Regions from separate parts of the Duganella kummerowiae genome, predicted to be linked through region 1. Evidence: riboswitches for the same ligand, from Rfam matches in the RefSeq annotation. Region 1 holds a riboswitch; the other holds the start of a gene.
The links. Region 1 has a riboswitch for cobalamin ahead of ACLB1G_RS15485 (MotA/TolQ/ExbB proton channel family protein). Riboswitches for the same ligand answer to the same signal wherever they lie in the genome.
Positions count from the first base shown of each region.

Region 2: linked by a shared signal. The riboswitch ahead of ACLB1G_RS27560 (TonB-dependent receptor domain-containing protein) and the one ahead of ACLB1G_RS15485 (MotA/TolQ/ExbB proton channel family protein) in region 1 are both predicted to bind cobalamin.

Region 1 covers NZ_JBKFEH010000010.1:403,105-417,570, reverse strand. Annotated here, with positions in the region: gene ACLB1G_RS15515 (DUF3320 domain-containing protein) at 1-1,872, opposite strand, end outside; gene ACLB1G_RS15510 (glutathione S-transferase) at 2,024-2,746, opposite strand; gene ACLB1G_RS15505 (sulfite exporter TauE/SafE family protein) at 2,910-3,674, shown strand; gene ACLB1G_RS15500 (TonB-dependent receptor) at 3,675-5,708, opposite strand; gene ACLB1G_RS15495 (cobaltochelatase subunit CobN) at 5,705-9,754, opposite strand; gene ACLB1G_RS15490 (DUF2149 domain-containing protein) at 9,741-10,076, opposite strand; gene ACLB1G_RS15485 (MotA/TolQ/ExbB proton channel family protein) at 10,081-10,647, opposite strand; cobalamin riboswitch at 10,809-11,022, opposite strand; gene cueR (Cu(I)-responsive transcriptional regulator) at 11,017-11,430, opposite strand; gene ACLB1G_RS15475 (heavy metal translocating P-type ATPase) at 11,427-13,676, opposite strand; gene ACLB1G_RS15470 (MBL fold metallo-hydrolase) at 13,867-14,466, shown strand, end outside.
Region 2 covers NZ_JBKFEH010000030.1:6,275-20,740, forward strand. Annotated here, with positions in the region: gene ACLB1G_RS27505 (alkaline phosphatase D family protein) at 1-1,187, shown strand, start outside; gene bluB (5,6-dimethylbenzimidazole synthase) at 1,184-1,840, opposite strand; gene ACLB1G_RS27515 (cobyric acid synthase) at 1,837-3,297, opposite strand; gene ACLB1G_RS27520 (cobalamin-binding protein) at 3,299-4,180, opposite strand; gene cobD (threonine-phosphate decarboxylase CobD) at 4,177-5,157, opposite strand; gene cbiB (adenosylcobinamide-phosphate synthase CbiB) at 5,150-6,121, opposite strand; gene cobU (bifunctional adenosylcobinamide kinase/adenosylcobinamide-phosphate guanylyltransferase) at 6,115-6,672, opposite strand; gene ACLB1G_RS27540 (cobyrinic acid a,c-diamide synthase CobB) at 6,669-7,970, opposite strand; gene cobO (cob(I)yrinic acid a,c-diamide adenosyltransferase) at 7,964-8,584, opposite strand; gene ACLB1G_RS27550 (ABC transporter ATP-binding protein) at 8,581-9,354, opposite strand; gene ACLB1G_RS27555 (FecCD family ABC transporter permease) at 9,354-10,379, opposite strand; gene ACLB1G_RS27560 (TonB-dependent receptor domain-containing protein) at 10,439-12,289, opposite strand; cobalamin riboswitch at 12,357-12,576, opposite strand; gene cobC (alpha-ribazole phosphatase family protein) at 12,580-13,113, opposite strand; gene ACLB1G_RS27570 (adenosylcobinamide-GDP ribazoletransferase) at 13,113-13,877, opposite strand; gene cobT (nicotinate-nucleotide--dimethylbenzimidazole phosphoribosyltransferase) at 13,880-14,466, opposite strand, start outside.

The sequences.
Region 1 (14,466 bases):
CCATGCCACCGGCAGGATATGTTGAGATAAAAATCCAGCCAACTCATCCCAACGAACACCAGCCGCAATAACCTGATCTAATTGAGCAATCGCAGTTTCCCAACAATCCGCAGCCAACGCATGCCCACTGATTGGGGGCGCGCTAGCTATGCGGCGGCTTAACACCACCAGAGGTTCCACAGCTGCCAGACTGCTCGGTGCCGGGATCTGCATCCGGGTGGCCACATGCTTATAACCTCCCTGGATCACAGAGAGACGCTCACTAAGGCCTATGATTTTCCGTATCGACCTGTCCACATCGGTCGGGAAAATAACATTCAGTCCAACACCATGCCATGGATGGGCATCGGGGACACCAATGTCGGTAATCCGCTGTGCCAGTTCGCGGACCAGTTTGAGCCGGTCAGAGAATCCATCTGCCGTCCAATCAGACGCATTGGCAAGCTGGAGGTCAACAGGACTCCCCAGTGTCCGTTGCAGTCGCACCAGCTCACCAATTACTTGGTAAGGAGTCAATCCAGCACGATCATGAGGCCGATGAAGTCTCCGAGCATGCGCATTCAAAAGCGCTCGTCCAATTTCCAGACGGGCATTTAGTGTAGACTCGAAGTCTTCCTTAGGAGGACCAAGCTCGAAGGTTCGACGTAGCTCTTCAAGTAATATACGTTTGTTGGCCTTATTGCTGTGCAGTTCCAGACACGCGTCGCCCACACCGGCATGGTCCAAACGACGCTTGACCACTTCCAATGCGGCCATTTTTTCCGCGACAAATAGGACCGTCTTGCCATCGGCAATCGCTGATGCAATCACGTTCGCAATCGTCTGCGATTTCCCCGTCCCTGGAGGTCCTTGAATTACCAGATTGTGACCTTTTCTCACATCATTGACCGCAAGTGCTTGCGAACTGTCGCAGTCAACGATATGAGTGAGATCGGGCACCGGAATGCAGGCGTCGAGATCAACCTCATCAGACAATAACGAACCAGCACTGCTGAATCCGGTGCTAAGTAAGCCGCTAATCAACGGCTTCGACAACAGCCCTCCCTCCTGAGCCCAAACTGCTGGGTCCAAATCTCGATACATAAGGAATTTAGCGAAAGAGAACAAGCCGAGTACGATATCGTCGGGCTGAACAGACCAGTTTATCTTGGACTTAACAGCGTCTGCCACCGCATCGATATAACTGGACACGTTGAGCTCGTCGCCGGTCTCGAAGACGGGCAATGTCAGACTATGAACTCGCTCGAGATAGGCCTCAAGGGACAGATTTGCCGCCACGTCCTCCTGCCGCCATTTCAGTTTAAACTGCTCTGCCGCGTTTCCACGCTCCAGGTTGACCGGTACGAGCACAAGAGGAGCATAGCGTATGTTTTTTTCGTTACTGGGATCGACCCACTTCAACGTGCCCAAGACCAAGAACAGAATATTAACCCCTTGCTCCTCCTCTAGCGTGCGCGCATCGAAATAGAGCTCGAGCAGCCGTCGTTGTAACCCCTTGGAGGTAAGCTTAGTTTGGAGCTTTGTATCAACATGTCGGCTAAGCACGCCATGCTCGTTGACGCTGTCGTCATCCGGTTGAGCCAAGTCGGTAATTTCATCCTCATCATGTTGAGCGCTGGCGCTCACTGAGGCCGCACGTCCTGGAAGAAACGTGAAGGTCTTTCCTTCTGTGACAAGTATCCGATAGATCTCGGACGACTTTTCGTCCACTACCTCGATCACTCTCGCAGACTTGGCTGAACGAGGGATGTTGAGTAACCTATTGCGCGCGGAAAGATCCAGTAGGTCGGTCCTGGCCCGTTCAAGCTTTTGCTCGGGACTAAGCCCTCCCTGCAAAAAGCTGGACGACTGTAAATCCTCAACTACTGGCATGGCTTCTCCTGGCAGGCAAATGTATTATTTATTTTAAAACACATTTAATGCCAGAATACCACTACAATCGGCAAATCGGCCCGATGAGATGGAATTTGAACAAAAAGCCACACCCGAAGTCGGGGGACATTCATCTCTGGAAATTCAATGGCTACTTGTCCAGCTCCGGATAGCGCCGGAAGATGCCGGTCTCGTTGAAGGGGATGCGGCGCTTGGACTTGAGGTAGGCGGCGATGTTGGGCCGCGCCGCCACCTTGTCGCGCAACGCGATCAATCCCGGCCAGCCCGGCTCCAGCCGCGCCATGGTGTTGGGGAAGGCATAGCGCAATCCTTCGACCAGCTGGAACAGCGACAAATCCACGTACGACAGCCGCGAGCCCAGCATGTAGCCGCCGCGCCCCGGATTGGCCTGCAGCACGCGCTCGAAATAGTCGAGGAATTTGGGGATGCGCTGTTCGCGGAATTCCCGGGCACGCGCCCTGGCTTCCTTCTTCTGGTCCTCGTAATACAGGCCGATCGAAATCGGGTGATGGGTGTCGTGCGCCTCGTTGACGATGTCGGCAATGGTCAGCTGCAGCTGGTTGGCCCACAGCCTGCCTGCTTGCGCGCGCGGCGCCAGGCCATGGTGGGCGCCGATGAACATCAGGATGTTGGCGGTCTGGCCTATCAGCAGGCCGCCCGCGCGCAGCACCGGCGGCGCGAACGATGGCGTATCCTCCTTATCCGCATCCAGGCTGTCCATCAGCGCCGGCATGCCCTGCTTGCGGCGCGCCACGTCCACGTAGGGCACGCCCGCTTCTTCCAGCGCCAGGCGCACGAATTCGCCGCGTCCCTGCAGGCCGGGCCAGTAATAGAGTTGGTATGGAGTCGTCATGCCGGCATGCTAGCACCGCCGCGCCGCGTGCGACGCACGGCACTGCAGGCGGCAAAATACAAGCGCTGATTACGCTGGACGAAGCCGGTGCGGCCCGGAGAAACCGGCTGATGATTGCCATCTGGCTATAATAACCCGCCCTCCATCCTCTATCTTCGACCACATGGCCATCCCCGCCCCGCTGGACCTGCACATCGTGCTGCTGATTGCCGCCGCAGGCCTGGTGGCCGGGATACAGAACGCGCTGGCGGGAGGCGGCTCCTTCCTCACCTTCCCCACCCTGCTGCTGGCCGGCCTCGATCCCCTGGCCGCCAACATGACCTCCACCATCGCCATGTTCCCCAGCCAGGCCACGGCCGCCATGGCCGGGCGCAAGCTGGCCGGCGACGTCGGCCCCCTCAGCTTCGGACAGATGGTCGGCATCAGCCTGGCGGGCGGCGTGGCGGGCGCGCTGCTGCTGCTGGTCACGCCGCCCAGCTTCTTTGCCCGGCTGGTGCCGTGGCTGATCCTGTTCGCCACCATCGTGTTCGCGTGGGGCAGCTTCCGCAAGCAGCCGCTGCACACGGCGTCCGCCATGCCGCGCTGGCAGCTGGTGCTGGCGCAAGCCTGCATCTCCATCTACGGCGGCTACTTCGGCGGCGGCATCGGCTTTTTGATGCTGGCCGCGCTCACCATCGCCGGCCAGCAGGTGCGCACCGCCACCGCCACCAAGAACGTGCTGGCGGCGGCCATGAACCTGGCCGCCACCGCGGTGTTCGCGCTGTCGCCGCTGGTCAGCTGGCCGGCCGCGCTGGCGCTGTGCCTGGGCGGGATCGTGGGCGGCTTGTGCGGCGGCTGGCTGATGCACCGCCTGCCCGAAAGGCTGATGCGCGTGGTGGTGGTGCTGATCGGCGCCACGCTCACGGTGTGGATGTTCGCGCGCGCCTGATCAGAACACGGCGCGCAGCGTCAGGCGCACGGTGCGCGGCTCGACCGGGTGGTAGTGGATGTCATCCACGCCCTCGGCCAGTTCACCCGGCAGGCGCGAGGTGTAGTAGTAATCGACATCGCTGGCCTTGCGGTCGAACAGGTTGAAGGCGTCCAGGCCCAGCGACCAGCGGCGGTCGATGCGGTAGCCCAGGCGCGCATAGGCGATGGCGGTGCTGGCCGAGCGCCGGCTGTCATCCTCGACCAGTGGACGCGGGCCGAAGTAGCGCATCTGGAAGGCGCCCGACCATGGGCCGATATCGGTGATGGTGGCGCCGAACGAGGCCACCTTGCCGATCGCGCCGGGGATATGGTCGCCGGCCGTGTCATGCTCCGTGTAGTGGCTGCGCGAGTAAGCCAGGTCCAGGTCGAACAGCAGCCACGGACGGGCGATGTAGTGGTTATTCCACTCGATGCCGTAACGTTGGCTGCCCCGGCTGGCCGAGGTATCGCCCGCGTCGCCGGAAAACACCAGCTCCGAGGCCGACCGCAGCTTCCACAGCGCCATCGAGCTTTGCAGTCCCTGGATGAATTCAGTCCGCAATCCCACTTCGGCGCCGCGCGTCTTGACCAGCGGCGTGACCGGATCGACCGCCACCAGCTCGCGCGGCGCGATATGCACGGTGGTGCCGCGCGCATCATTGCTGTGGAAGCCCTCGCCGTAGTTGACAAACAATTCGGTCTGGTCCCACGGCCCCAGCACCAGCGACAGCTTGGGCGAGGTGATGGAGGCGCTCACCTTGCCGCTGTTCGCCGCCAGGTTGCTGCGCACGTCGAAGCGGTAGCGGTCATGGCGCAGCCCGGCCACGGAACGCAGCCAGCCGGTCCACTGCACCGTGTTCTCGGCATACAGTCCCAGGCTGCCTTCGTCCACGCGCGACTCGGAGATCGTGCCAGTGATTTGCTGCCTGACGGTGCTGTACAGCGCCAGCGGGGCTATATGGTCATGGCGTGCCTGTACACCGAGCTTGTTGCTGCCGCCCTGGTTGAACCAGGTCTTGCTGGCTTCAAAACCGGCCATGCGCCGCTTCTCGGTCTGGCGCGTCTGGTCGCCGTTGACCGGATCGTCGAGGAAGTAAGTGAAATTGTTGTACAGCGCGAGGCTGGACTGCACCAGGTAGGCGTTGGCCTGCAGCAGCGAGCCGGCGTCGCGCTTGCGCATTGCGGCGGACAGGCTGTAGCGGGAAGTGATGCCACCGTCGCTGTTGTCGATGGCGCCGTAGGGATTCAGTTCGCCGCTGTCCACCGCGCGCAGCGGAATCTGGTTGCTGGCGTGCCAGGCGCCCTGGTAGGCCATGCCGGTCACGCTGAACTGGTCGTCGCTGCCGCCCTGGCTGTAGCGCAGCACGCCGATGTTTTTGTGGAAGGCTTCCGGCAGCAGCCACGGGCCGTTGTTGTGCGCCGACTCCAGGCCAGCCACCAGGTTGCCCACACCCAGCGGCGTGGAAGCGGTCAGCACCGCGCGCCCATACTGGTGCTCACCCACCGTTAGGCTGGCGCTGCTGGCGGACAGCTTGTTGGCCAGGCCCATGCGCGCCGATCCGGCCGAGGCGAAATCGCCATCGTCGGCCTGGTACGGCCCCTTCCTGTAGCTGATGCGGTCGACCATCTCGGGGATCAGGAAATTCAGGTCGGTGTAGCCCTGGCCGTGCGCGTGGCTGCGCATATTGACCGGCATGCCATCGACATAGGTGGCAAAGTCGGTGCCGTGATCGAGGTTGAAGCCGCGCAGGAAGTACTGGTTGGCCTTGCCGTCGCCGCTGTGCTGGGTGACGATCACGCCAGGCACGAATTCCAGCAGCTCGCCGGGCCGCAACGCAGGACGGTTGGCGATCAGCGCGGACGTCACCACGCCCTGGCTTGCGGCGCCCGAGGTGCCGACGCCATTGTCGTAATGGCCCAGCACTTCGACCTTTTGCGGTTCCTCGTCGGGCGCGGCCAGCGAGAGTACCGGCACGGCGGCGGCCAGGGTGGCGGCGATAGCTTTGAGCTTCATAAGTAATCCTTCAGTTTGCGTAGCTTGTTGCGGCGGCTGGCGTAGCCCACGCCGACCAGGGCGCCGGCCAGCGCCAGCAGGGCCAGCGTGCCCACCGTTTTCTGCGCCGGCGTCAGGTTGGACAAGGTCTGCATCTCGAAGCCGCTGACCTTGGCGTCGGGGGCGTCGGCCTTGGGTTGCGGTTTTGCTGGCGCCGCTTTCGCCGGCGCGCTGGGCGGCGTGGGCGCAGGCCGCGCCCCGGCGCGCGCCTGCAGCTCCTGCAGCTGCTGCGCCACCTTGCCGGCCGCCTGGGCGGCGGCTTGCTGCGACGGCGCCGAGCCGCCGGCGCGGGCCGCGTTCACGGCGCCGTGCACCACTGCCGCGTTGGCGCCGAGATTGGGTGCGAACTGCGCCCCGGATGGCGGCGCGATCTTCAGCGTCTCGCGGCTGCAGGAATCGGCGCCGCAGGCCACGCCCGCTTCCCTGATGGCTTGCGCGTTCTGGCGCACCAGGTCGCGCCGCACCGCCTCGGCAGGCTTCCAGTAGCCGCGTTCGATGGCGCTCAGCATGCGGTCCGTGATGGCCTGGTAGGCGCGCAGGTTGCCGCTGGCCGCGATGCGTTCGCGCACCTTGAGGCCGTGGCGGTCCGCCACATAGGTCTCGTACATGCGCTGCCATTTGCCGGCGTCCACCACTTCCGGCACCGTGACCTGCCAGGCCCACAGGTAATCGACCACGCGGTTGACATAACGCGCACCGGAATAGCCTTCCTTGAGCATGCTGTCGGCCCAGCGCGGGTTCAGGTAGCGCGCCTGCATTTCCTGGCCCATGTACTGTTCCAGCGTCTTGTGGCCGGGGCGGCGCGGATTGGACAGGTCGCTCACCATCACCTCCGGCGTCTTGCCGTCCACGGCGCGCACCGCCATCGCGGTGCCGCCCAGGTATTGGAAGAAGTCGTCGTTGTCCAGGGTGGCGAACAGGTTGCTGGAGCGGCTGTGCAGGGCCACCTTGCTGCCGGACAGCGCCTGGCGGAACAGCTCGCGGCGCAGCGCCGGTGTGGCCTGATCATCGCCCCAGTAGCCGCCGCCAAATGGATGGCTCATGCGGTTGATGAACACCTCGGCCACTTCCTTTTCGTCCTGCCAGGCGTTGGTCAGCGGGATCAGCTTTTCGATCTGGGTGCCGTAGGCGCCGCTGGGCAGGCCGAAGATGCGCACCGACGCCATGCGCTGCGCTTCCTCGGCGCCGACCCCGCGCGCCTGCATGGCGGCGGCCACCTTGCGGCTGTGCTCCTGCAGCACGTTACCACCACCGCCGTCGGCGCTGTCGTCCTGTTTCTGCGCCAGCTGCACCGCCTGGTCCATCAGGGCCAGCACATTGCCGAACAGGTCGCGGAACAGGCCGGACGAAATCAAGGTGACGTCCACCCGCGGGCGGCCCAGCTGCTGGCGCGGGATGGCTACCACCCCGGTCACGCGGCCACGGTCGTCCCAGGTCGGACGCACGCCCAGCAGCGCCATGGCCTGCGCCTCCATGATGCCCTCGTGGCGCGAGGTCTCCACGCCCCACAAATTCATGCTCAATTTGTCGGGATACACGCCGTGGCGCTTGCGGTAATCCTCCACCAGCTGCTGCGCCAGCCTGGCGCCCGCTTCGTAGGTGGTCTTGCTGGGGATGCGCGCCGGGTCCAGGCCGAAGAAGTTGCGGCCGGTGGGCAGCGCGTCCGGATTGCGTACCAGGTCGGCGCTGGCGCCGGTCGGGATATAGCGGCCGGACAGGGCCTCCATCAAGCGCTGCAGCTCCAGCCCGGCGCTGCGCTCGATATCGGTTTCCAACTGGGCGATGCGGCGCTGCTTTTGCTCCGCCGTCGCGCTGTCGTCCATGCTGACCACGGCGCGCGCGGTGGCGTTGCGCTGCTGCGGCGCGGGCGCCACGCCAAAGGTGTGCAGGCCGAACGGGGTCAGCTTGCTGCCGGTGTCGTCCAGATATTCCTCCAGCGCTTCCATGTCGGCTTCGGACTTCAGTTCCTTCTTCTTCATGTCCTTGAGCACCCCGGCCTTCGCCGCCAGGCGGTTGATGGCCAGCAGGTGGCTGCGCGCCAGCAGAGGGCTTTTTTGCTCGGCCACGCGGTAGTCGTTCAGCAGCGCGCCCAGTTCGCGCAGGTCCGGATTCAGGCCGGCCACGTCGAACGGCGGCGTCAGGTGGTCGACGATGACGGCCATGCCGCGCCGCTTGGCCTGTATGCCCTCGCCCACGTCGTCCATCACGTAGGGATAGATGTTGGGCATGGCGCCGATCAGGGCTTCGGTGGGATCGGCCCCGGACAGGCCGGCCTCTTTCCCGGTCAGCCATTCCTGGGTGCCGTGGGTGCCGATGTGCATGACGGCGTCGGCATGGTAGGCGCGCTGCAGCCACAGGTAGAAGGCGATGTACTCGTGGCTGGGCGGCATGCTCACTTCATTGTGCAGCTTTTCCAGGTTCTGCTCCCAGGCGCGGCCCGGCTGCGGCGCCATCAGCACATTGCCGTAGCGGCGCGCCGGGTAGACGAAGTACGGTACGCCCTGGGCGTCGCGCCACAGCACCGGCGCTTTTTCCGGCTTGCCCCAGGACTGCTCGATGGACGAGCGCAGCGCCTGCGGCAGGGCGGCGTACCATTGCTGGTAGTCGGACAGCGGTACCAGCAGCGCCTGTCCGCTCTCGGCCAGGTGCTTGAGGCCCGCCATGTAGTCGCCCCTGGCCTTGCCCGGGTAATTGCCCCACTGCTGGATGGCGCCCTGCAATTCCAGCGCTTCGGCCGGCAGCGCGTCGCCGGTGGCATAGCCTTCCTGCTTCAGGCGCTGGACGATCTGCCACAGGCTGTCCGGCAGCACGTTCAGGTATGCCGCGCCTATGGTTTCCGAGCCGTGCGGATAATTAAAGTAGATCATGGCGATGCGCTTGTCGGCATTGGCCTTGTGGCGCAGCGCCATCCAGGCATCGACGCGCCGGGCCAGGCGTTCGATGCGCTCGGCAATCGGCGTTTCCTCTACATAGGCCAGGCCGGTCTGGGCGTCGGACACGCGTTCGCGGCTGGCCACCACGGTGGGCTGTATCAGGCCCGCCACCTCGGCGCCGGCCAGTTGCCAGGTGCGCTCGATCAGGTCCAGGCCGACCTTGGAGTCCTGCCACTGCTGGACGCTTTGCTGGCTGAGCGTGATGGCGTTGATGGCCGGGACGCCGATCTGGTCCAGCAGCTTGCCGGTGCCGGCGGTGCCACCCACCTTCATGCCCAGCGCGACGATCAGCTCCACCCGGCTCTTTCCACTTTCATCGAGCAGGTAGCGCAGCGGCACCTCGTAGGGATAGCCGAACACCGGCAGCACGTTGTAGCCGCCCGCCTCCAGCCGCTGCACGATGGCGGCCAGCGGCAGGGTCTGTCCGGCCACCAAACTGGCCCGGTAGAACGGCACCGCGATCCACGGCGCGCCCGGCTTGTGCCGGGCATAGCCGCGCACATAGTCGTCGTAGCTGGAGACGGTGCGGTTGGCCGCCACGTCGTACAGGCCGGCCTCCGGCATGGCGTGCACCGCGCCTACTTCCAGCGTGCCGCCCAGGCTGTTGCGCAGCAGGTAGCGCAGCAGATTGCCCATGTTCTCGATGCCGCCCTCGCGCGCATAGGCCTGGATCTGCGGCTCATCGCGCACGCCCTGTTCGAGCAGGCTGTCGTCGATGGCGCCGCCCACGGCAAACACCGGCCGTTTCGCTTTCCGCAGCGCCAGCAGCTCGGCGGCAATGCCGGTCATGGCCTGGCGGCCCTTGGCGTTGATGACGGCGACGTCGGCGCCGGTCAGCGCCGCGCGGTCGGCCGGCGACAGGCCGTTGACGGGAATGATGCGCACCGCCACATGCATGGCTTGCAATTCCGCCTGCAGGCCGCGCACGGCCAGCACGGCCGGCCGCGATTCCACGTCGCCCAGCATCAGCGCCACCGTGCGCGTCGCCGGCGCCGCGTGCAGGCGGCTGGCCAGGCACAGCGCAGCTATCAGCAAGACCAGCAGGGCCTGGGCCCACAGCTTATTCCGGTACATAGACCACCTTCCCGTCCGGCAGTTGATAGGCGGTGCCCAGGCGCTTGCCGGAGCCCGACAAGGGCTTATCGCTGACGCGGCTCACCTTGATCTCGGCGCCCTTCTTGGTCAGCACCTCGACATGGCCGTCGGCGCTTTTCTTGGCGATGGTGACTTCGGAGTTGGGGTCCAGCAAGTCCATCATGTTCCAGGCCGAGAACAGGGCCAGCATCATGGCCACGATGAAGACGATGCTGGCGTCGAACAGGTTGGCGACGCCGGCCAGCGGATCGTCTCCTTGTTCGCCCTGGCGGCTGTAGCGGTGGCGGTTCAGGTAGCGCATGCCCTTATCCTTTCGAGGCCAGCAGGGTTTCGGCGGCGTAGGCGATCTCGGTCAGGTCGCTGCGCAGCCAGTGTTCGCGCACCAGCGCCAGCACATACGCGCACACGCTGCAGGCCAGGCCGACCACGGTGGCGGTGAAGGCGGTGGTCATGCTCTCGGCCATCCTGGGCAGGTTGCCCTGGGCCAGGCCGGCCAGAGAGATGCCCATCGGGATCAGGGTGCCCATCAGGCCCAGCGCCGGGCCGACACGCACCACGAAGCGCACCTTGTCCAGGCGGCGCATGCCGGCGCTGTCGGCGTGCTGCACCACGCGCTCCAGGCGTGCGTCCAGGCCGGGCTGGCCGTCCTGTTCGGCCAGCGCGTTGTGCATGTCCTTGCGCGCGGCGGCCACCAGCACGCGCACGCCGCGCCAGCGCTCCAGCGCCTCGGCGCCGAAGATGCCGAGGCAGACCAGCATGTGCAGCACCAGCAGCGCGATGCCCAGCAGGACCGGCAGGTACAGGATGGTGGAGATGGAATACAGCAGCGTCTCGATCGAGCGCACGGCCGCGTCGGCGGTGAGGTTCAGCATGGAATGATCCCGGAAGTGAAGGACGCGCGCAGGCAAGCGGCGCGTGCGCCAGGCACGGCCGCCTCACGGCAAAGCCGGCAGGCGCAAGATTTCGTCATTGAGTGAGGTCCAGCAGTAGCAACCCGGCTCACCTCCCCGTGAGCTGGCTGATCGGAAGCGCGGGCGCTTCCACCTGTCTGGCCGGTATCCGGGCTGGCAAGTCGAACCGGTTGACCTTCCCATGCTTGCGCACAGTGGTGTAACGAACCGGCTAGTCGCGGGGCGACGCTTGCTTACCGTTGCGGGGGCAGCGCAGGTTGGCCTAGTCGGCTTCCTGCTTCCCGTTTAACTGCGCATCCGGGCGGATGCGCGGGCACCAAACGGGCGCCATTATACGTGCTTATCGTGATCCGGCGGGGATTCGGCCAGGCTTTGGAGGATGGGGCAGTCGGGGCGGCCGTCGCCGTGGCAGCAATGGGCCAGGGCTTGCAGGGTGTCGCGCATCTCGGTCAGTTCGGCGATGCGCTGGTTGAGTTCTTCGACGTGCTGCAGCGCGATGCCCTTGACGTCGGCACTGGCGCGCTCCTGGTCCTGCCACAGCGACAGCAGGTTGCGGATCTGCTCCAGCGAGAAGCCCAGGCTGCGGGCGCGCTTGACGAAGCGCAGCGTGTGCAGCTCGTTTTCGCCGTACAGGCGGTAGCCGGCCTCGCTGCGCCGTCCGGGCGGGATCAGCTGGATGCTCTCGTAGTAACGTATCATCTTGGCGGAGACGCCGGATGCGGTGGCGGCTTGTCCGATGTTCATCTGTCCTCCTTGCCGGTGGCGGGACGCCAGCGGCGCAGCAGCAGGGCATTGCTGATCACGCTGACGGAACTGAGCGCCATGGCGGCGCCGGCCACCATGGGATTGAGCAGGCCGAGGGCCGCCAGCGGGATGCCCACCAGGTTGTAGATGAAGGCCCAGAACAGGTTCTGGCGTATCTTGGCGTAGCTGCGGCGCGAGATATCGATGGCGGCCGCCACCAGGGCCGGATCGCCGCGCATCAGGGTAATGCCGGCCGCATGCATGGCGACGTCGGTGCCGCTGGACATGGCGACGCCGACATCGGCGGCGGCCAGCGCGGGCGCGTCGTTGATGCCGTCGCCCACCATGGCGACGCGCTCGCCGTCCTGCCTGAGCGCGGCCACGCGGGCGGCCTTGTCAGCGGGGAGCATGTTGGCCACCACCTGGTCCATGCCGAGCGCGGCGCCCACGGCGGCGGCGCTGCCGGCGTTGTCACCGGTCAGCAGCACGGTGCGGATGTGCCGCGTGCGCAGGGCCTGCACGGCGGCCCGCGCCTGCGGCTTGAGGCGGTCGCCGAAGGCCAGCAGGCCCAGAAGCTGCGGCGGCTGCTCGGCCGCCAGCCAGGAGATGGTCAGGCCCTGCGCTTCCAGCTCGGCGGCGCGGGCCGACAGCGGCGCCGTATCCACGCCCTGCTCCGCCATCAGGCGCGTGCTGCCCAGGACCAGGCGCCGCCCGTCCACCAGCGCACCCACGCCCCGCCCCGGCAGCGCCTTCACCTCACTGGCAACGGGCGCCGCGTCTTGAGCCGCAGGCGCAACAGGCGTGCCCTCAGCGGCGGATGGCGCCGCGCGCGTTGCGGCTTCCAGCACCGCGCGCGCCAGCGCGTGTTCACTGCCGCGCTGGATGGCGGCGGCCAGCTGCAGCAGGCGCTGCTCGCCGATTCCGGCCGGGACCAGCGCGGCCAGCGAGGGCTTGCCCTCGGTCAGCGTGCCGGTCTTGTCGAACACCACGGTGGTGACGCGGTGCGCCAGTTCCAGCGCCTCCGCGTCCTTGATCAATATCCCGTGGCGCGCCGCCACCCCGGTGCCGGCCATGATGGCGGCCGGCGTCGCCAGCCCCAGTGCGCACGGGCAGGCGATCACCAGCACCGCCACCGCATTGATGATGGCGCGCTCGGCGTCGCCGGACACCAGCCACCAGCCGCCCAGGGTCAGCAGCGCCAGCACCAGCACCACCGGTACGAACACGGCGCTGACCTTGTCCACCAGCTGCTGCACCGGCGCCTTGGCCGCCTGCGCATCCTCCACCAGGCGGATGATGCGCGCCAGCGTGCTTTCGGCGCCGACCGCACTCACCCGTACCAGCAGCTGCCCTTCGCCGTTGATGGCGCCGCCCGTCACCCTGCCGCCGGGCTGGCGCGCCACCGGCAGGCTCTCGCCGGTGATCAGCGATTCATCCACATGGCTGGCGCCCTCCTCGATCACGCCATCGGTGGCGATGCGCTCGCCGGGCCGCACCACCACCAGCTCGCCCACGCGCACCTGGGCCAGCGCCACATCCACATCCAGCCCGGCGCGGCGCACCCGGGCCGTGTCCGGCCGCAGCGCCTGCAGGGCGCGAATGGCGGACGCGGTCTGGCGCTTGGCGCGCGCCTCCAGCCACTTGCCCAGCAGGACCAGGGTGATGACCACCGCCGACGCCTCGAAGTACAGGTGCGGCATGGCCCCGCCCCGCGCCAGCAGCTGCCACAGGCTCAGGCCATAGGCGGCGCTGGTGCCCAGCGCCACCAGCAGGTCCATATTGCCGCTGAGGTCCAGCGCAGCCTTCCAGCCGGCCCGGTAGAACCGCGCTCCCAGCCAGAACTGCACCGGCGTCGCCAGCAGCAGCTGCAGCCAGCCGTCCAGCATCCAGTGCACGCCGGCCAGCTCCAGCAGCATGGGCGCCAGCAGCGGCAGCGACAGCAGCGCGGCCAGCAGCACCGCCTTCCCGCCGCTGCCGGCAGCTTCGGCATCCGGCCTGGCCTCAGGCGGGGCTGGCAGGCTGGCCTGGTAACCCGCCTTCTCCACCGCCTGCGCGACGGCCGCGAAATCCAGCGGCCCGGACGACTCCAGCCTGGCCTGCTCGGTAGCCAGGTTGACGCTGACCTGTTCCACGCCCGGGACCCTGGCCAGCACGCGCTCGACCCGCCGCACGCAGGAGGCGCAGGTCATGCCGGCGATCTTGACCGACAGGGTGTTGGAGGGATGGGTAACGGTATTCTGGCTCATGGCGGTATCCGGCTGGCTATCATGACCAGCGTAGCATCAACCCTCCCATGATGGGAAGGTCAAGCTTTTTTCCGGGCCTGAGCGGCGTCAGTATTTGCCTGACTTGGCCACCCGGGGGCGATAAAAGCAGCTATGATCTGGCGATACCGACAATAAACACCCTCAGTATGGCAAACACCGAGGCGAGAGCATGAAATTCATTTTTTGGGGAGTGCGCGGTTCCATCCCGTCGCCCGGCCCGCGCACCGCGCGCTACGGCGGCAATACCACCTGCATCGAAGTCCGCACGGACGACAACACCCTTATCGTGCTCGACGGCGGCACCGGCATCTTTTCGCTGGCACAGTCGCTGGTGCAGTCGCCGGTGCGCCCGATTGAAGCGAATATCTTCATCACCCATAGCCATTGGGACCACATCCACGGCCTGCCCTTTTTCAGCCCGCTGTTCATGCGCGGCAGCCGGGTGCGCCTGCATGGCGTGACCGATCCCGACACCGGCCACGGCATCGAGCACGTGATGGGCGTGCAGTTGCAAAACAGTTATTTCCCCGTCAGCGAAACCCAGATGGCCGCCACCATCGAATACCGCACCGTGGCCGTGGGCGAAAGCCTGGAAGTCGGCGACGCCGTGGTGCGCAACGTGGTGATGAGCCATCCCGTGATCGACCTGGGCTACCGCATCGACTGCAACGGCAAGTCCCTGTTCTTCACCGGCGACCACGAACCGCACTACAACCCGCACGCTCCCGGCCATCCCGAATACCAGGCTTGCGAGGAATGGATACGGGCC
Region 2 (14,466 bases), on a different contig from region 1:
TGCACATCGGCGACTACATCTACGAATATGAGCGCAACGGCTATGCCTGCGAACGCGCGGCCCAGCTGGGGCGCCTGTCGGAACCGGCCGGCGTGCTGCTGCACCTGGACGATTACCGCCGCCGCTATGCGCAATACCGCTCCGACCCGGACCTGCAGGCGGTGCACGCCGCCATGCCCTTCCTCACCGTGTGGGACGACCATGAATTTGCCGATGACACCTGGCGCGACGGGGCGGTCGACCACAAGTGCAGCCTGTATGGGCCGTTCTCGCTGCGGCGGGAAGCGGCGCTGACGGCCTACCACGAGTGGATGCCGCTGCGCCTGCCCGAACCTTCCGCGCCGGACAGGATCTACCGTTCCTTCGACTTCGGCGCCGTGCTGTCGCTGCACATGCTGGACACGCGGCTGATCGGCCGCGACCAGCAGCTCATGCTGTCCTCCTACTTCGACGCGCACAAGCACTTCGACGAAGCCAAGTACCGCGCCGACCTGTGTTCCGAGCGGCGCCAGATGATGGGCCAGGAGCAGATGGCCTGGCTGGAAAACCAGGTCGGCAAGTCGCACGCCCGCTGGCAGGTGCTGGGCCAGCAGGTGCTGATGGCGCGCATGGAGCATCCGATGCCGGTGGTGATGGGCCAGTGCAGCCGCACCGATTTCGCGGCGCTGAAAACCCGGGCCGCCAAGGACCCCGCTTGCGTGAAGCCGCATGAGCAGGCCTGGCTGGCGGCCCGCCCGCTGCCCTGCTACCTGGATTCCTGGGACGGCTACCAGCACGACCGTGAACAGGTGTTCGGCATGATGCGCAAGCACCGCAAGAACCTGGTGGTGCTGGCCGGCGACACCCACAATGCCTGGGCCAGCGACCTGCTGGACGCCGAAGGGCGCCAGATTGGCGTCGAATTCGCCACCGCCTCGGTCACCTCGCCCGGCATGGAAGGCGCCTACCGTGACCGCGATCCCGACGACGTGGCCAACATGATGATGGAGTTGATCGCACCCCTGTACTATGCCCAGACCAGCAAGCGCGGCTACATGATCGTCACCGCCAGCCATGAGGAAGTTCGCTGCGACTGGCGCTTCGTCAGCACGGTGCACAGCCGCGAATTCACGGCGGCCACGGAGCGCAGCTTGCGCACGCTGGCGGGACCGGGCAAGCGCTGCATCACCGAGTGCGGCACGGCTTAGGCGGGCTGCTGGCCCCAGCTGTTCTCGAACAGGATCTCGCCGATGGCGCGGCGGCTGTCCCAGCGCTCCAGTTCCAGCATGGGCGCGGTATAGAACTCCTCGACCTGGCCCACGCACAGCACGGCGATGGGCTGGCTGCCTTCCGGCATGCCGCACAGTTCGCGCAGGCGCTGCGGGTCGAACATCGAGACCCAGCCCGCGCCTATGCCCTCGGCGCGCGCCGCCAGCCAGAAGTTCTGCAGCGCGCAGGAAGCCGAGGCCAGGTCCATTTCCGGCATGGTGCGGCGGCCGAAGATATAGTTCTCGCGGCGTTCCATCAGGCCCACCACCAGCACTTCCGCACACTGCAATATGCCTTCCACCTTGAGGCGCATGAAGTCCTCGGCGCGCTGGCCCAGGGCTTGCGCCGTCAGCAGGCGTTCCTCGTTGACGTGGGCGTGGATGCGGCGCCGCAGGCCGCCGTCGGTAATGCGGATGAAGCGCCAGGGCTGCATCAGGCCGACGCTGGGACCGTTGTGCGCGGCCGTGAGAAAGCGCTCCAGCTGTCCCGCTTCCAGCGGCCCCGGCTTGAAGTGGCGCACGTCGCGCCGTTCGCGGATGGCGCGGTACACGCCGTCGATCTCGGCCTGCGGATAGGCGTGCGGGCTGCTCACCGGGGCGCCTCCGCCGTGGGCAGGGCCAGCAGCGCGTCCAGCAGCGGCCGGGTGGCCTCGGCAATGCGTTCCAGGCTGGCGTCGCGCAGCTGGGCGGTATCGACAACGCTGTCGCTGCGCAGGCCGGCCCAGTGCAGCACGGCGGCGCAGGCGTCCGGCGTGTCGAACAGGCCATGCAGATAGGTGCCCATGATCTGGCCATCTTCCGACAGCGCGCCCTCGTTGCGGCCATCGATGAGGAAGGCGGGCCGCCACAGTGCGGGGCCGCGTGATTGGCCCATGTGGATCTCGTAGCCGCTCACGCTGGCGTCGGCAAAGGTGCACGTGCCGCTGACCAGTTCCAGGCGCTTGTAGGCCGCCATTTCGGTACTCATGTCCAGCAGGCCCAGGGCGGGCGTGGAGCCGGCATGGCCTTCCATGCCCAGCGGGTCGCTCACCTCCTTGCCCAGCATCTGGAAGCCGCCGCAAATGCCCAGCAGTTTGCCCCCGTAGCGCAGGTGGCGCGCGATGTGGGCCGGCCAGCCCTGGGCGCGCAGCCAGTCCAGGTCACCGCGCGTGTTCTTGCTGCCGGGGACGATGATGAGGTCCGCCGCCGGCACCGGTTCGCCCTGGCGCACGAAGCGCAGGTCGACGTCGGGATGGGCGCGCAGTGCGTCGAAATCGGTGTGGTTGCTCATGCGGGGCAGGCTGGGCACCACCACGCGGTAGGCGCCGCGCGCGGCCTGCACCGCCTGTACGGCATCCTCGGCATCGAGGAACAGGCCGTGCACATAGGGCAGCACGGCCAGCACCGGCTTGCCGGTCTGCCGCTCCAGCCATTCCAGTCCCGGTTCCAGCAGCTTGATGTCGCCGCGGAAGCGGTTGATGACGAAGCCCTTGACCCGCGCCCGTTCGCTGTCGGACAGGCAGGACAGGGTGCCGACCAGGTGGGCGAACACGCCGCCCCGGTCGATGTCGGCCACGATGATGACCGGGCAGTCGACCGCCTCGGCAAAGCCCATGTTGGCGATGTCGCGCTCGCGCAGGTTGATCTCGGCCGGGCTGCCAGCGCCTTCCACCAGCACGCAGTCGTACTGCGCGCGCAGGCGCTGGTGCGATTCCAGCACGGCTTGCATGGCGACGGTCTTGTACTGGTGGTAGTCGCGCGCATTCATTTCGGCGCGGGCGCGGCCGTGGATGATGACCTGGGCGCCGGTGTCGCTCGAGGGCTTGAGCAATACCGGGTTCATGTCGGTGTGCGGCGCCAGCCCGGCCGCGATGGCCTGCAGCGCCTGGGCGCGGCCGATTTCGCCGCCATCCTCGGTGACGGCGCTGTTGAGCGCCATGTTCTGCGGCTTGAAGGGCGCGACGCGCACGCCCGCGTTGCGGAGCAGGCGGCACAGGGCCGCCACCACGGTGCTCTTGCCGGCGTCCGAGGTGGTGCCCTGCACCATCAGGGTGGGATAGGGGAAGTTCATCTCAGTTCTTGCGGCGCTGGCGCGCCAGTTCCAGTTTCTCGCACAGCAGGGCGGCGCCCTGCGCCATGCGCGGGCCGGCGCGGTTCAGCAGTTCGCCGTCCAGGGTGAACAGGTTGTCGGCGCGTACCGCGCGCATATTGGTGTATTGGCGCCACAGACTGACGCCGCCGTAGTTCTTTTCCGCGGTGCCGAAGATGGCTTCGGGATCGGCCTGCAGCACGGCTTCGATGCTGACCACCGGCGCCGTCACTTTCAGGTCGGCGAAGATGTTGACGCCGCCGCACAGGCGGATCGCGTCGCTGACGATGTGGGCGCCGTTCAGGGTGTACAGCGGCTTGTCCCACACCTGGTAGAACATGCGCACCGGCGGCCGGTTGGCGTACTGCCTGGCCAGGCCGTCGAATTTCTGGCGCAAGTCGGCGGCGGCGGCCCGGGCGGCCGGTTCGGTGCCCATCAGCTGGCCCAGGCGCTCGATGCTGTCCGGGATCTCGTTCAGCTTTTGCGGTTCGCTGTGGTACAGCGGCACGCCCAGCTTGCGCAGGCCGTCGATCTGGCGCTCGAAGCTGCCGTGCATCCAGATCACGATCAGGTCCGGCTTCATGGCGATCACGCGCTCCATGTCGATCTGGCGGTTGTCGCCCACGCGCGGGATTTTCTTGGCCGCTTCCGGATAGTCGCTGTAGGTGACGGCGCCCACGATCTTGTCCGCGCCGCCGGCCGCGAACAGCAGTTCGGTGGCGTGCGGCGACATGGCGATCACGCGCTGGGCCGGCTTTTGCAGGGTGACGGTATTGCCATCGTCATCGCGCACGGTGATGGCCGCGTGGGCCTGCAGGCTGGCGGCGCAGAGGGCCAGGGTGGTGATTGCATGCGCGAGTTTCATCGTTGGCTCCATTCCTTGAGTGCTAGTTGCAGGCGCAGCCAGCCTGCTTCGTCGGGCGGCAGGCCGAGGCGGATGCCGCGCGCCGCGTGTTTGAATAATCGTACCCAGATGCCGCGTTCGGCCATATGGCGCCAGCAGGCTTCCGCTTGCGGTTCCGGCCACCACTGGAACAGGGCGGTGCCGCCGGACTGTATGCCGTGCTGCGCCAGCAGGGCGCGCAGCCGTTCGCCGCTGGCGGCCAGTTGCGTGCGCGTGCTGTGCTGCCAGGCGCTGTCGGCCAGGGCGGCCAGGGCGATCTGCTGGGCCGGGCCGCTGATCGTCCACGGTCCCAACAAGTCCTCCAGCTGGCGCAGCAGGTCCTGGTGGGCGGCGACAAAACCCAGCCGTATGCCGGCCAGCCCGAAGAATTTTCCGACCGAGCGCAGCACGATCAGGCCGGGCTGGCGGCTGTGGGCCGCCACGCTGTTGTGCTGGGCGGTGTCGCCAAAGGCTTCATCCACCACCAGCCAGCCGCCGCGTGCGGCCAGCTGCGCGGCCCAGTCCAGCAGCTGCGCTGCCGGTATCGTGGCGCCGGTCGGGTTGTTGGGGTTGACCACCACCACCACGTCGCTGTGCGGCACGGCCGCAGCCAGCTGGCCGTAGTCGGATTGTGTGAGCGTGTGGCCGTGCCCCTGCCAGTGGTGCGCGTGCTCGGCGTACGACGGTGCGGATACCGTGACGCGCGAGGGGGCGCGCAGCCGGGGCAGGGCCTGGATGGCGGCCTGGGTGCCGGCCACCGGCAGCATCAGCGGCGCGCCGTAGTAGGCTGCGGCGGCACGCGCCAGCGCCGGATCGGGCTCGGGCAGGCGATGCCAGGCGTTGTCTGCGACCTGCGGCGCCGGATACCAGCGCGGGTTGATGCCGGTCGACAGGTCCAGCCAGTCGTCGCGGCCAAAATGGAGCGCCGCATCGCGCAGATTGCCGCCGTGTTCAAGCATGCAGGTACTCCCTCAGTGCGGGCAGCACCAGCACTGCGGCGGCGGCGCAGGCGCACATCAGCCACAGCACGGTGGTGGCCAGCACCAGGTGCCAGGCGCGCGCGATGTCGGTTCCGCGCGCCGGCTGGCCCAGGCCCAGCGGCGGGCGCTGTTCCAGTTTGCCGTCGTACACGGCCGGGCCGCCCAGCTGCACGCCCAGCGCGCCGGCGCCGCTGGACATCACCGGGCCGCCGTTCGGGCTGCTCCATGCAGCGGCCTGGCTGCGCCAGCAGGCCCAGGCGCGGCGCTTGGCCAGCCAGCCCGGCGCCAGCAGCACGTAGGACAGGGCGGTCAGGCGCGCCGGCACGTAATTCATGGCGTCGTCCATGCGAGCGGCGCAGCAGCCGAATTGCAGCAGGCGTGGAGTGCGGTAGCCCCACATGGCATCCAGGGTGTTCGCCAGCCGGAACAGCACGGCGCCCGGACCGCCCGCCACGATGAACCAGAACAGGGTGCCGAATACGGCGTCGTTGCCGTTTTCCAGCAGCGATTCGGCGCTGGCCTTGGTCAGGTCGTTCTCGCTGGCGTTCCCGGTATCGCGGCTGACGATGCGGGCGGTCAGCAGGCGCGCCTGCGCCAGGTCGCCGCGCGCCAGCGCCCGCGCGATCGGCAGGTTGTGCTCGCGCAGGCTGCGCAGGCCGAGGCAGAAGTACAGCAGCACGGCGTGGAGCGCCAGCGCGGCCATGCCGTTGATCTGGCACAGCAGCCAGGCGCAGGCGGTCAACGGCGCTACCGCCAGCAGCCAGGCCAGCACACCGCGCCAGAACCTGGCCTGTCCCCGGTTCAGGCGCCGTTCCAGCGCCGAGGCCAGGTTGCCGAAGCCGGCCAGCGGATGCCAGCGGCGCGCCTCGCCCAGCAGCAGGTCCAGCGCGACGCCGGCCACCATCAGCAGCGCCAGCGCGGGAAAGGACAGGCCGGTCAGCATGGCGCCCCTTTCAGCACCAGCGGCAAACCGGCGGCAATGAAGCGAGCATTTTCGCACAGGGCGGCGGCGGCCTGGTTCAGGCGTCCGGCTTCGTCGGCAAAGCAGCGCGAGATGGCGCCGTAGGGCACGATGCCCAGGCCGACTTCGTTGGACACCAAAATGACGTCATCGGCGCAATCCTGCAGCGCCGCCAGGAAGTCGGCGCGTTCGCGCTGGAAGGCGGGCGGCAGCGGGATCTGGCCCACGTCCGGGTAGTCGGCCTGTTCGCTGAACAGCAAATTGGTCAGCCACAGGGTCAGGCAGTCGACCAGCAGCACGCGGTGGGGCGCGGCCCAGTGGCGCAGCGTGGCGCCCAGCGCCACCGGTTCCTCCACCGTGGTCCAGTGCGCGGGACGCTGCTGGCGGTGATGGGCGATGCGGCCCGCCATCTCGCCGTCGCCCGCGTGGGCGGTGGCGATGTAGATTACTTCCTTGCCGCTGGCGCCGGCCAGCTGTTCGGCGTGGGCACTCTTGCCGCTGCGCGAACCGCCCAGTATCAGGGTGCGGCTCATGGTTGGGCGCCCCGCAGGAACAGCGCCGCCGTGGCGGCCGGATTCGAGGGGAAGTAGGCGTGGAAGTAGGACGCCGTCAGCGAGCCGTGGCGGTACACCGCCTCGCCCTGGGCGCCGGTGGAGTGCTTGACGGTGTGCGTGTGCGGCGCCAGCGGCGTCTCCAGCCTGGAGTAATGGAAGGTATGGCCGCGCAGCTCGCCCTGCGGCCGCTGCAGCGCCTGCGGTCCCAGGCCGGCCAGGCGCTGCTGCATGGCCACCGCGCCGGGCAGCACGCCGGCCATGGCATGGCTGGCCCCGGACTGGTCGGTCAGCGTGGTGGCCAGCGCCATCATGCCGCCGCATTCGGCGTAGATAGGCAGCCCGGCGGCGTGGGCGGCGCGCACCGATGCCCGCCAGTTTGCGGCGTTCGACAGCGTGTGCGCATGCAGTTCCGGGTAGCCGCCGGGCAGGTACAGGGCGTCCGCCCCGGCGGGGATGGCCTCGTCGGCCAGCGGCGAGAACCACGCCAGCGTGGCGCCCAGTTCGCGCAGCGTGGCCAGGTTGGCCGGGTAAATGAACATGAAGGCGGCATCGCGCGCGATCGCGATGGTTTTTCCAGCCAGTAGAGATGTAACGGCGCTGGCCTGCGGTGGTGTGGCGATGGCGGCAGCCGGCAGCGCATCCCAGGCTGCCTGGTCGAATTCCAGCTGGTCCGCCAGCTCATCCAGCAGCGTGTCGATGTCCTGCACCTCGCCCGGCAGCACCAGCCCCAGGTGGCGCTCCGGCAGCGAGCGCGCCTGGCGCGGCAGCGTGGCGAACAGTGGTATGCCGCGCAGTGAAGCGGCGACCATGTTTGCGTGGTTGGCGCTGGCGACGCGGTTGGCGATCACGCCGGCCATGCGCACCGGGCCATAGTCGCGCAGGCCATGCACCAGGGCGCCGGCCGTCTGCGCCATGGCCGAGGCGTCGATCACCGCCAGCACCGGGATGCCGAAGGTGTTGGCGAGGTCGGCGCTGGACGGCGTGCCGTCGTACAGGCCCATCACGCCTTCCACCAGGATGGCGTCCGCCTCGGCGGCGGCTTGCGCCAGCTGGCGCCGGCACGGATCTTCGCCCACCATCCACAAGTCCAGCGAACCGACCGGCGCGCCGCTGGCGCGTTCCAGCACCATGGGGTCGATGAAGTCCGGGCCGCACTTGAACACACGCACGCGCAAGCCCTGGCGCACCAGCTTGCGCGCCAGCGCGGCCGTCACCGTGGTCTTGCCCTGGCCAGAAGCGGCGGCCGCCACCAGCACGACCTTGGCGCTGCTTACCATTCCGTGCCCGCCTGCGCGCCTATGCCGGCCTTGAATGCATGCTTGACTACCGCCATTTCGGTGACGGTGTCGGCCACATCGATCAGCTCCTGCGGCGCACCGCGGCCGGTGATGACCACGTGCTGCATCTCGGGCCGGTCCAGCAGGTCGGCTATCACGGTATCCACGTCCAGGTAGCGGTATTTCAGGGCGATGTTCAGCTCATCGAGCAGCACCAGGCCGTACTGCGGATCGCGCAGGAATGCCTTGGCCTGTTCCCAGGCCAGGCGCGCCTTGGCGATATCGCGTTCGCGGTCCTGGGTCTCCCAGGTGTAGCCCTCGCCCATGGCGTGGAAGCTGACTTCCTCCGGGAAGCGGCGCAGGAACAGTTCCTCGCCGGTGGACATGGCGCCCTTGATGAACTGGACCACGCCCACCTTCATGCCGTGGCCCATGGCGCGGATTGCCATGCCGAAGCCGCTGGAGCTCTTGCCCTTGCCGTTGCCGGTGTTGACGATGATGATGCCGATCTGCTTGTCGGCGGCCTTGATCTTGGCGTCGATGATGGCTTTCTTGCGCTCCATGCGGGCGCGGTGGCGTTCATTGATGCCGGTGTCGTCGTGTTGTTCGCTCATGCGGTGTCCTCGGATGGAATGAAGATACGGCGTGCGCCGTGTTCGATGATGTCGATGGGGTGGCCCAGGAAGTCGCCCAGGATGGGCGCCTGCATCACCTGGTCCACCGGGCCGGCCAGCCACTGGCCGTCGCCTTTCAGCAGCAGGGCGTGGCTGGAGACGCCGTGCGCCAGGGTCAGGTCGTGGCCTATCATGACGGCGGTGCGGCCCTGCTGCCGGCACAGTTTCGCCAGCAGCGACATCACCGACACCTGGTGCGCGAGGTCCAGTGCATTGGCCGGCTCGTCCAGCAGCAGCAGCGGGGTGTCCTGTGCCAGCAGGGCGGCAATGGCGACGCGCTGGCGTTCGCCGCCGGACAGGGTGCGCACATCGCGTTCGGCCAGGTCGGCCACCTCCATTGCTTCCAGCGCGCGGATGGCGGCCGCGTGGTCGTCGCTGCCTTCCCAGTAGCGGTTGTCATGATAGGGATGGCGCGCCGTCAGCACGGTCTCGATGACCGTGTAGGCGAAGGCGTCGCTGCGGCTTTGCGCCAGGAAGGCGCGCTGGCGCGCCAGTTCGGCCAGCGGCCAGGCGGACAAGGCGCGGCCCTGCAGCCGCACTTCGCCCTGGTCGGCCGGACGCAGGCCGGCCAGGGTGCGCATCAGGGTGCTCTTGCCGGCGCCGTTGCGGCCTATGATGCTCCAGCACTGGCCTGCTTCGACCTGCCAGTCCAGCTTGCCGACCAGCAGGCGCGCGCCCATGCGCAGCGTGAGTTGGTGGGTGGAGAGCATCATTTGCGCAGCCGGTGCAATTGGTACAGGAACACCGGGGAGCCGATCAGCGCCGTCACCACGCCCACCGGCAGCTGCTGCGGTGCGATGGCGGTGCGGGCCAGGGTGTCGGCCAGCAGCAAAAAGGTGCCGCCGCCCAGGGTGGCGGCCGGGATCAGCACCCGGTGGTCGGGGCCGACGGCGTAGCGGCAGGCGTGCGGCATGATCAGGCCGACGAAGCCTATGCTGCCGGCCGTGGTCACGGCGCTGGCGGTGAGCAGGCCGGAAATGAAGAACAGCCCCTTGCGCAGGGCGCCCACGCGTATGCCCAGGGTGGCGGCGGCTTCCGCATGCAGCGCCATCACGTTCATGGCGCGCGCGTTGCGCAGCGCGTAGGCCAGGCCGACGGCCAGCATGGTCCACGGCAGCCAGCGCAGCGGCGATCCGGACAGGTCGCCTATCATCCAGAACACCATGCTGCGCAACCGGCTCTCGGGCGCGATCGACAGCATCAGCGTGATCAGGGCCATGCAGCCGGTGGACAGCACCACGCCGGTCAGCAGCAGCTGGGCGGTGCCGCCTTCGGCCGCCGTGCCGCCGCGCAGGTCGCGCCGCGCCAGCAAATACAGCATCATGGATACCGCCACCGCGCCGCCGAACGCCGCCGCGTCCACCATCCAGGCCGCGCACATGAACAGCAGCGCGGCCAGGGCGCCGACCGCGGCGCCGGCCGAGATGCCCAGCACATAGGGATCGGCCAGCGGGTTGCGCAGCAAGGCTTGCATCATCACGCCGGCCAGCGACAGCGCGGCGCCGGTGACGAAGGCGGTCAGGGCGCGGTTCACGCGCAGGTCGAGCAGGGTGGCGGCCAGGCTGTCGGTGGCGCGGCCGAGCAGCAGCTGGTCCAGCGCGCCGGGCAGGTCGGACAGCGGGATGGACACCGAGCCCGTCATGCCCGAGAACAGCAGGCTGGCGGCGGCCAGCAGCAGCAGGCCGCCCAGGGTCAGGGTGGCGCGGCGCCTCAGCTTACGGGAAAAGGTATGCATGCACAGCCTTCATCATTGAAACCGCCGGACGGCGGTCGCTCGTCCGGCAGGGTACACCATTACTTGTAGCCGTAGCGGATGCCGGCGAACACCTTGGAGCCGGCGGTGTTGTAGTAGCGCGCCAGCTCGTAGCGCTTGTCGGCGATGTTATTCCAGCGCACCAGCGCCGACCAGTCGGGCGTGATCTGGTAGGTGGCGTACAGGTTCACCAGGCCATAGCCGCCCAGGCGGTTCTTGTTGGCGGCATCGTCGTAGCGGTCGCCCGACAATTCCAGCTCGGCGCCGGCCTTGAGCGCGCCGATGGCGTAATCCAGTGCGACGTTGCCATGCTGTTTGGCGCGGCGCCCCAGGCGCTTGCCGGTGGTCTCGTCCTTGGGATCCTGCAGGTCGATGCTGCCGCTCAGGCCAAAGGCGCCCAGCTTGCTGCTGCCGGCCAGGGTCAGGCCTTCCAGCAGGGCGTGGTTGACGTTGTAGGCGCAGCTGCCGCCACCGCCCGGGCAAGGGGTGACCGAGACCAGCATGTCGGTCAGGCGGTTGTGGTAGTAGCTGGCGCTCAGGGCGTTCTTGCCGTCGTCATAGCGCAGGCCGAGTTCCGCGTTGCGGCCCTGTTCCGGCTTGTTGGTTTCCAGGCCGTAGCCGGGGTAGTACAGCTCATTGTAGGTCGGCGCGCGGAAGCTGGTGCCGTAGCTGGCGCTGGCGCGCAGCTGCTGGCTGAAGCTGTAGCCGTAGCCCAGCGAGCCGGTATTTTTCGAGCCGTACACCGAGTTGTCGCGGCGTGCGCTGGCGTTCAGCAGGTGGTTGCCACGGCGCGCGCTGTAGGCGGCGGCAAAGGAGTTGGTGCTGCGGTCGCGGTTCAGGGCTTGCGAGCCGTTGGTGTCCACGCTTTCCTTGCGGTGCTCGTACAGCAGCTGCAGCAGGTCGGCGCCGATGGCGATATCGTTCTGCCAGGTATAGTAGGTCTGGCGGGTGTTGATGCGCGTGTAGCCGGCAGCGAGGGCGCTGGTGTAGTTCTCACCCTCGTCGCGCGACTGCGATACCTGCAGCAGGCTGGTCCAGTTGGACAGGATGCGGTTGCGGGTGTAGACCGAGCCGGTTTCCAGTTTCTGTTCGCTGTGGGTGTCGTAGGCCGAGGCGCCGCTGTCGTACTGCGATTCCAGCTTGCTGTACATGAACAGCGCGCCCAGCTCCTGGCCCGGCGCCACCTGCAGGCTGAAGGCGCCGGCGGCATTGTCGCGGTCATAGCCGTCGCGGTCGGCGTTGTAGCTGCTGGTGCCGCTGCGGGTGGAAGAGAAGCCGTCCGATTTTTCCTTGCCGGCGCTGATGCTGTAGCTGAAGGCGTGTTCGCCGCCGGTGGCGCCGGACACGCTGGCGTCGGCTTCGCGGGTTTTATCGCTGCCGTAGCCGGCGAAGGCGGTCACGCTGGGTGCGCCCTTGCCCTTTTTGGTGAAGATCTGCACCACGCCGCCGACGGCATCGGCGCCGTACAGGGTGCTGAGCGGGCCGTAGGCGATTTCAATGTGGTCGATGGCGGTCAGCGGAATGGCCGACCAGTTGGCGGCGCCAGTGGTCGAGGAGCCGATGCGCACGCCATCGACCAGCACCACGGTCTGGTTCGAATTGGCTCCACGGATGTAGACGCTGGAGCTGGTGCCCGGGCCGCCGTTGCGGGCGATCTCGATGCCGCGCTGGCGCTGCAGCAAGTCGACGATGGAGCCGGCGCCGGAGGCGGCGATCTGCTCGGGGCCGATGCTGAGGGTGTCGCTGATGATCTCGCTGGCCGCTTGCGGTGCGCGGGTGGCGGTCACGGTCACGGTGGACGAACCGGTATCGGCTGCGGCAAATGGATGTGCGGCGGCCATGGCCATCGCCAGCGACGTCAGGGCCGCTGGACGGGAAATGCGTAAAGTCATGATGTGAGTCTGGTTAATTGCAACCGGCCGACGTCCCCGTGGGCCAGATTGAACAGAAAGCGCTTGCGCGCTTCCACCTGATTTGGCCGGTATCCGGGCTGGCAAGGGGACCGCCGTAACCTTCCCATGCGGTAGCACAGTGGTTGTGGGAGGCGGTTTGCCGCGATGTCACGCGGCGCTTGTTGACCGTTGCGGGGGCAGCACACGCTGGCCGGTGAGGGCTTCGTGTTTCCCGTTTAACTGCGCCACCGGGCGGCGGCGCGAGCACCAAAACCCCGACATTATACGGTCTAGTCGAGTATCAGTGTCTGGCCGTAGGCGATTTTGTGTGGTGTTTGCGCCGCCTGCAGCGCCATGTCGGGCGGGGGCAGGCCGGCGTGGCGGGCCGCCAGCAGGCGCATGGCGCCGGCGTGGCAGATGAGCAGGGCGTCCTGCTGCTGGCGCTGGAGATCGGCGTAAAACTCCGCCACGCGCTGCGCCATTTGGACCACGCTCTCGCCGCCGCCAGGGCGGTAATGCACCAGGTCGGCGGCCCAGGCGTCGATCTCGGCGCGCGGGATGTGGTCCCAGGCGCGCATCTCCCAGGCGCCGAAGTCCATTTCCATCAGGCGCGGGTCGGCCAGCGGCTCGGGGGAGAGCAGGGCGGCGAGCTCCGCGCAGCGGCGCAGCGGGCTGGTATGCAGCACTGTGTCCTGCTGCAGCCAAGGGCGCAGTTGCGCGGCGCTTGCTTGCAGCAGCCCGGCCGCCACCGGCAGGTCGGTGCGCCCGTAGCAAATGCCGGGCGCTACCTCGGGCTGCGGATGGCGGACCAGGACGATGCGCATCAGAACCAGGCCGCCAGCACGCCCAGGTAGAACACCACTTCCGTGACCTGCTGCACGGCGCCCAGGCAGTCGCCGGTATAGCCCTGGATGCGGGCCACGAATTTACGGGCCAGCCAGGTCGCCGCCATCGCCGCCGCCAGTGCGCCGGCGGCGATGCCGCACCACGGCAGCCACCCAATCCAGCCAGCCGCCAGCGCCGGCAGCAGGGCGCTGAGCGCGGCAATGGAAAATTCGGCGCCACTCATCTTCTGCGCCAATGGCTTGGCCTTGCCTTCGGCGCGCGCGTAGTCCAGGCGCCAGATCAGGGCGGTTGCCATCAGGCGCGAGAGCGGGTGCGCCACGAACAGCGCGGCAATCACGGTGGCGGGCGACAGCTGCGCCAGGGTAGCGCATTTGAGCATGAGCAGCAGCACGATGCCGATGGCGCCGTAGGCGCCTATGCGCGAATCCTTCATGATGTCCAGCACCCGCTCCGGCGTCATGCCGCCGCCGAAGCCGTCGCACACGTCGGCAAAGCCGTCTTCGTGGAAGGCGCCGGTGGCGTAAATGCCGGCGGCAGTGGACAGCAGCACCGCCACCGGCGCAGGGAACAGCCGTATCGCGAGCGTATACACGCCCGCCGTCATCGCCGCCACCACCAGTCCCACCAGCGGAAAGTAGCGCGCGGCCTGGTTCAGCCAGTGCGGCTCGAAACCCACCCAGCGCGGGATGGGCAGCCGGGTGAAGAACTGCAGGGCGGTGAAGAACAGGCGCAGCTGGTGCATGCTTATTCGGACTTCTCGCTGACCTGGGCCGATTCAAAGGTGGCCATCTGCTGCATGAAGTTGACTGCAGCTTGCAGCAGCGGCAGCGCCAGCGCGCAGCCGGTGCCTTCACCCAGGCGCAGGCCCAGCTGCAGCAGCGGTGTGGCGCCCAGCGCCGCCAGCATCTGTTTGTGGCCGCTTTCGTCCGAGCAGTGCGAGAACACGCAGTAGTCCAGGATGGACGGTTGCAGGCGGGCCGCGACCAGCAGCGCGCTTGTGACGATGAAGCCGTCGATCAGCAGTACCATGCGGCGCTCGGCCGCCTTCAGCATGGCGCCGGCCATCATGGCGATTTCCAGTCCGCCGAAGGTGGCCAGCACGTCCAGCGGCGCCTCGATGCCGGCGTGGTGCGCCACGGCCGCCTCGATCACGCGCTGCTTGTGCAGGATGCCGTCGGCGGAGAGGCCGGTGCCGGCGCCCACGCACTGCGCCACCGGGATGCCGGTCAGCTTGTGCATCAGGGCGGCGGCCGCCGTGGTGTTCCCTATGCCCATCTCGCCGAAGCCGACCACATTGCCGTCCAGTTCACCCGCCAGCGCCATGCCGGCCG